2 regions of the Comamonas sp. JNW genome follow, and region 2 is predicted to be linked to the other one. Evidence: predicted binding sites of a transcription regulator. Region 2 holds the regulator's gene; the other holds the start of a gene.
The links. The regulator sigma-54, encoded in region 2, starts transcription at its own class of promoters, with help from an activator protein. The targets are predictions, from matches to a motif close to TGGCANGNAANCTGCTTT.
Positions count from the first base shown of each region.

Region 1: the regulator sigma-54 is predicted to act here: its motif matches at 1,485-1,502, upstream of DCO45_RS20730 (TorF family putative porin).

Region 1 covers NZ_QETI01000019.1:19,982-23,388, forward strand. The annotation lists gene amt (ammonium transporter) at 1-250, opposite strand, end outside; gene glnK (P-II family nitrogen regulator) at 316-654, opposite strand; gene DCO45_RS20730 (TorF family putative porin) at 698-1,429, opposite strand; gene DCO45_RS20735 (YifB family Mg chelatase-like AAA ATPase) at 1,757-3,301, shown strand.
Region 2 covers NZ_QETI01000008.1:46,345-49,751, reverse strand. The annotation lists gene DCO45_RS13065 (hypothetical protein) at 1-4, shown strand, start outside; gene DCO45_RS13060 (aspartyl/asparaginyl beta-hydroxylase domain-containing protein) at 143-1,066, shown strand; gene DCO45_RS13055 (RNA polymerase factor sigma-54) at 1,143-2,759, opposite strand; gene lptB (LPS export ABC transporter ATP-binding protein) at 2,865-3,407, opposite strand, start outside.

The sequences.
Region 1 (3,407 bases), on a different contig from region 2:
GCACGGTGATCAGCGAGAAGATCGTGAACACCTGGGCCAGCACCGACAGCATGTTCTTGCTGCGCACCAGACCGCCATAGAACAGCGCCAGACCCGGGATGACCATCAGGATCACCAGCATGGTCGAGGTCATGATCCAGGCGGTATCGCCTGCATTCAGAACGGGAGCTGCCGCATCGGCCGCAGCCGCGTTGCCCGCAGTGGCCAGTGCCACTGCCGCCAGCCCTGCCAAGGAAAGAAGTCGTCTCATGTTGTTCACACCTTCAAGATAAATTGGCTTGTTGCGCGCGCCTTGCCAGCGCGGAGCGCTGTTTTTTAGATCGCGTTCGGGCCGGTTTCGCCGGTACGGATACGCACCACCTGCTCCAGCGGCGAGACAAAGATCTTGCCGTCGCCGATCTTGCCGGTGCGCGCTGCGTTCTCGATGGCCTCGATCACCCGGTCCACCAGGTCCTCGGCCACCGCAATCTCCAGCTTCACCTTGGGCAGGAAGTCCACCACGTACTCGGCGCCTCGGTACAGCTCGGTATGGCCCTTCTGACGGCCAAAGCCCTTGACCTCGCTCACCGTGATGCCTTGCACCCCAATATCGGACAGCGCCTCACGCACTTCATCGAGCTTGAAGGGCTTGATCACCGCCACTACCAGTTTCATGTTCATAGTCTCTCCTGTCGTCACTTATTGCAGCGGCGCTGCGTCAAAAAGCCTTGGTCAGCGATACGATCGCGCGACCCTTGTTCACAAAGCCAAAGGCACCCGTCTTGTTGGCGCCCACCCAGGCAGCGCTCAGCGAGAAGCCATCACCCAGGTCATAGGCACCGCCCACGCTGTAGTCCAGGTAGTTGGGCACGCCCAGGTCCTTGATGTCGCTGGAAAAGCGCGTATAGCCCACGGCCAGCTTCAAGGTCGTCTTGGGCGCCACTTCCTGGGCGAATGCCACATTCAGGTAACCGGTGTTGCGGCCCTTGTACGTGCTGTCGTACTTGGTGCCGGCCCAGCCAAAGTAATCCTTCGACACGGTGTGCGAGTACTTCACGGTCACGGGACCGTAGGTGCCCGAGCCATACAGTTCGGTGGTGTTGCCCAGCGTGTTGCCGGGGTAGACATAGGTCAGCAGACCCACATCCCAATCCACATCAGCGGCCTTGAACTTGTAGCCACCGTAGAAATCCATCTCCAGCTTGTTGTTGTCGAGCCAGTCGACGGTGGAGTTCCAGTTCCCCACATAAAAGCCGCTGTCGCCAAAGGCGTAGTCGACCCCTCCCTGGAGTGCGGGCTTGACCCATTGGGCACTAGAGGACTTCTGGTCCTGACCGCGGAACTTGTAGTTCGTGGTCACGCTCACATTGGCGGTCAGCTGCGCGCTTGCCACCATTGGCAGCGCCAGGAACGCTGCACCCGCCACCACCATCCAGCCTCTGTTGCTCATTGCCATTGCCACACTCCTTGTTGATGAATTCGACCCATCCGTTTGTGGCAAGCACAATGCACAGAGCGTGCCAAACCCAGCGCTACCCGCTGCGTTGCGCGCACCAGACAAGCGCAGCGCGCTATATTTTTTTGCAAATGCTTACGTTCTGAGCCGCCACAGGGCGGCCGGGGGCGCGGGATGGCAGGCCGGCGCCGCCGCCACGCCTTCCCCGGGCTGTCGCCACTTGTTGCTGCCAGCGACTTTTGCGATGCTGGTGGCAGCCGTGCCTCCAAGAGGTGCTTCGCAATGCACCAAAAAGGTGCAAAACAACAAGGAAGCCCGCCCATGAGTCTCGCCGTGGTGCACAGCCGGGCCCTGGTCGGGCTCACCGGCCATCCCGTCAGCGTCGAAGTCCATCTGGCCAATGGCCTGCCCAGCTTTACCCTGGTCGGCCTGGCCGATCTGGAAGTGAAGGAAGCGCGTGAGCGTGTGCGCTCAGCGCTGCAAAACAGCGGGCTGGAGTTTCCGCACAACAAACGCATCACCGTCAACCTGGCACCGGCCGATCTGCCCAAGGAGTCGGGCCGCTACGACCTGGCCATCGCGGTCGGCATTCTGGCGGCCAGCGGCGCTATCGATGCGGACCGGCTCAAGGACTATGAATTTGCCGGCGAGCTGTCGCTGTCGGGTGCATTGCGCCCGGTGCGCGGCGCGCTGGCCGCCAGCATGGACCTGCACCAGCGCGGCCAGCAGGTGCGCCAGGTGCTGCCCCCGGGCAGTGCAGAGGATGCCGCCCTGGTGCCCGATGCCGAGGTCTACCGCGCCAGCCACCTGCTGGACGTGGTGCAGCACTTTGCGCCCCAGGCCGCCAGCGCCGAGCCCGATGCAGCGCCCAGCCAGTGGCAGCGCATGCCCGCCCAGCCCCGCCCGCCCGAGGCCCCCGGCGCCGACATGGCCGATGTCAAAGGCCAGGCGGCCAGCAAGCGGGTGCTGGAGATCGCTGCCGCAGGCGGCCACAACCTGCTGATGCTGGGCGCACCGGGCGCTGGCAAATCGATGCTGGCCCAGCGCTTTGCCGGCCTGCTGCCGCCCTTGAGCGTGGCCGAGGCGCTGGAGAACGCCGCCGTGCACAGCCTGGTCGGCAGCTTTGATGCCCAGCGCTGGGGCCAGCGCAGCACGATGGCGCCGCACCACACCGCCAGCGCCGTGGCCCTGGTGGGCGGCGGCAGTCCGCCCCGGCCCGGTGCGATATCGCTGGCCCATTGCGGCGTGCTGTTTCTCGATGAACTGCCCGAGTTCCCGCGCAGCGCGCTCGAAGCACTGCGCGAGCCGCTGGAGACCGGCCAGATCAGCATCGCCCGCGCCGCGCAGCAGGCCACCTTTCCCGCCCGCTTCCAACTGATTGCCGCGATGAACCCCTGCCCCTGCGGTTTTCGGGGCTCGCGCCAGCGCGCCTGCCGCTGCTCGCCCGACCAGGTCAGCCGCTACCAGGCCCGCATCAGCGGCCCCTTGCTCGACCGCATTGACCTGCACCTGGAAGTCAGCCCCCTGCCCGCCGATGAGCTGCTGACCGCCCCGGCCGGCGAATCGACCGCCACTATCCGCGAGCGGGTGACCGCTGCCCGCGCCCGGTCACTGCAGCGCCAGGGCATGCTCAACCAGCAGCTGCAAGGCCAGGCGCTCGACGATTACTGCCATGCCGAGCCCGCTGCGCTGCAGCTGCTGCAAACCGCCGCCGCCCAGCTGGCCTGGTCGGCACGCGGCATCCATCGCAGCTTGCGTGTGGCGCGCTCGATTGCGGATCTCGCGCAGTCGGAGACCATCAGCCCGGCCCATGTGGCCGAGGCGGTGCAGTACCGGCGGGCGCTGCTGGGCAGCAGCGGCATGTAGGCAGCACATGCACGCGGGCAGCGCTGCCGCATGTCCACCCTTATGCAGAAAACGCGTTTAGTAAGTCAGAAAAATTAGTTCCTCCCGCAACGCTGACTTCGCACAA
Region 2 (3,407 bases):
GTAAGCGCACCTGGCTTGCCATTGACCAAACCGCAATAGGCCTGCTGCCAGCAGGCCATCCCACCGCCCCGCAGCCCTTGCAGCGCGCCAGTTTGCGCTTGCGCAGACAGCCGCCACAGCACAGTCGCTAAAATCGCTGTCTATGGCAAAAATCATCGTTCTGGCCCTGGTGCTGCTTTTCTTTGGCTGCGGCCTCTACATGCACCTGCGTGGCAAGGTGCGGCACAAGCTGCTGCGCCAGCTGTTTGACCACTCCACGTTCACGGCGCCATTCAATGTGTTCATGCTGATGTTCAGCAAGGTACCGCGCACGCCCTACCTGCCCACCAGCACCTTCCCCGACCTGGCCCCGCTGCAGGCCCACTGGCGCGAGATCCGCGAAGAGGCCATCGGTCTGCACCAGGCCATGCAGATCAAGGCCGCGGCCAACAACGACGACGCGGGCTTCAACTCCTTCTTCAAGACCGGCTGGAAGCGCTTCTACCTGAAGTGGTACGGCCAGGCCCACCCGTCTGCGATGGAGCTGTGCCCCAAGACCACGGCGCTGGTGCAGTCCATCCCCGGCATCAAGGCGGCCATGTTTGCCGAGCTGCCGCCCGGCGCCAAGCTCAACCTGCACCGCGACCCCTATGCCGGCTCGCTGCGCTACCACCTCGCTGTGCTGGCGCCCAATGATGACCGCTGCATGATCGAGGTCGATGGCACGCCCTACAGCTGGCGCGAGGGCGAAGGCGTGATCTTTGACGAGACCTTCATGCACTGGGCCGAGAACCGGTCCGAAGGCAACCGCATCGTGCTGTTCTGCGATGTCGAGCGCCCGATGACCAATGGCTTTGCGCAGTGGCTCAACCGCTGGCTGGGCACGCATGTGGTCGCTGCCGCCAGCTCGCCCAACAACGAAGGCGATCCGCGTGGCTTCATCAGCCGCATCTTCAAGATCTCGTTCTACATGGGCCAGTACCGCCGCCGCTTCAAGGCCTGGAACAAGACCGCCTACAAGCTCACCAAGTTTGGCCTGATGCTGGCCGTGCTGGCCTTGTTCATCTGGTGGCTGTGGCCAAAGTAAAGCGGCACCGTCTCAAAACAAAACCGCAGTGCATAACGCAGCTGCGGTTTTTTTTATGGGCCCTGGCTGCTTGCGCTTACAGCGCCTTGCGCAGGCTGGCCGGCGGGATGCGCATGGCCTCGCGGTACTTGGCCACCGTGCGGCGCGCGCATTCAATGCCCTGGGCCTGCAGCAGATCGGCGATTTTTGCATCCGACAGCGGCTTCTTCGCGCTTTCCTCGTCGAGCAACTGCTTGATCAGCGCCTTGACCGCCGTGCTCGACGCACTGCCGCCGGTCTCGGTGCCCAGGCCTGAGCCAAAGAAGTACTTGAGCTCAAACGTGCCCTGCGGCGTGGCCATGTACTTGGCCGTGGTCACGCGGCTGATGGTGGACTCGTGCAGGCCCAGCTCATCGGCAATCTCGCGCAGCACCATGGGGCGCATCGCCAGCTCGCCATGGACAAAGAAATTGCGCTGGCGCTCGACGATGGCCTGCGAGACGCGCAAGATGGTGTCAAAGCGCTGCTGGATGTTCTTGATGAACCAGCGCGCCTCCTGCAGCCGCTGCTGCAGCGCGCCATGGCCCTCGCTGCCCTTGTGGCTGCGCAAGGCATTGGCGTAGACATCCTGCACGCGCAGGCGCGGCATCACCTCGGCATTGAGCTGCACGCTGAAACCGGGCACCGGCAGGCCGCGCTCATTGCTGGGTCGCACGATGACATCGGGGATGATGGTGTTGCGGTCCACATCGGCATAGGGCCGGCCGGGGCGGGGCTCGAGCTTGGCGATCAGCGCCAGCGCGCTGCGCACCGCGGCATCACTGCATCCGGTCAGTTGCACCAGCTTGCGCACATCACGGCGCGCCAGCAGCTCCAGCGATTCCTGGCAGACCAGCAAAGCGGTCTCCAGCGCCAGCGCATCGGCCTCGGGCGTGTCCGAGCCCTCTTCATCCAACAGGCGCTGCTGGGCCTTGATCTGCAGCTGCATGCATTCGGACAGGTTGCGCGCGCCCACGCCAATCGGCTCCAGGCTTTGCAGCAAGCGCAGCGCCACAGTCAGGTGGTGCAGCAGCACTTCGTAGCGCTCGGGGTCACTGGCGTCGCCAAAGCTTTGCGCGAGCTCGGCCAGCGTTTCTTCGAGGTAGCCGTCGTCGTTCAGTGATTCAATCAGAAAGTAGAGCGCGGCCCGGTCTTCCTGGCACAGGCGCAGCGACAAGGCCTGGCGGTGCAGCACATCCTGCAGGCTCAGGTGCTCGCTGCGCCGGTCGGACATCGGCGTCTCGTCGTCGTCATCGCTGGCGCTGGAGCGCGCGGGCAGATCGCCACCCCACTCTTCCCAGTCCGATGCCGAATCGCCGGCAGCGGCCTCGGCATCGACGCCGGTTTCCTTGCCCGCGCCAAAATCCAGCGGCTGGTCGGAGGTTCCGGGCTCGAAATCGCTACTGTTGTTGGTGTCGGTGCTGGCAGCAGTATCGGCACCCTTGTCGGCTGCGTCTGCAGCGTCTGCAGCTTCGGCAGATTCAGCGGCTTCTTTACCGGCTTCAGCCTCGGGGGCCTCATCGCCCTCGCGCTCCAGAAACGGGTTTTCGTCGAGCATCTGCTCGACTTCCTGCGTCAGTTCCTGCGTGGACAGCTGCAGCAGGCGAATCGACTGCTGCAGCTGGGGGGTCAGGGTCAGGTTCTGCGATACGCGCAGCGACAGCGACGGCATCATGGCTGCGCCTCCCCACGGGCTGGGGCAGCTGGCAACGGATCAGCCCTGCCGGCCCCGCAGCGCGGGACGGCATCTTGGCTGGCACGCCCGCCAAGGCGTGCGATGTCACATACGGAAATGTTCACCCAGATACACCCTCCGGACCTCTGCGTTCTCCACAATCTCTTGCGGCGTCCCGGCGGCCAGCACCTTGCCATCGCTGATGATGCAGGCATGGTCACAGATACCCAGGGTTTCGCGCACATTGTGGTCGGTGATCAGCACGCCAATGCCGCGCTCCTTGAGAAAGGCGACAATGCGCTGGATCTCGATCACGGCGATGGGGTCGATGCCGGCGAAAGGCTCGTCGAGCAGGATGAAACGGGGCTGGGTGGCCAGCGCACGGGCGATCTCGACCCGGCGGCGCTCGCCGCCGGACAGCGCGACTGACGGTGATTCGCGCAGGTGCTCGACCCGCAGCTCCTGCAGCAGCGCGGTGAGCTGGCGCTCGACCTCGGCGCGCGAGAGCGGCTTGCCATGCTCATCTTTTTGCAGCTCCAGCACGGCGCGCACATTGTCCTGCACGCTGAGCTTGCGAAAGATCGAGGCTTCCTGCGGCAGGTAGGACAGGCCCAGCTGCGAGCGCTGGTGGATCGGCATATTGGCCAC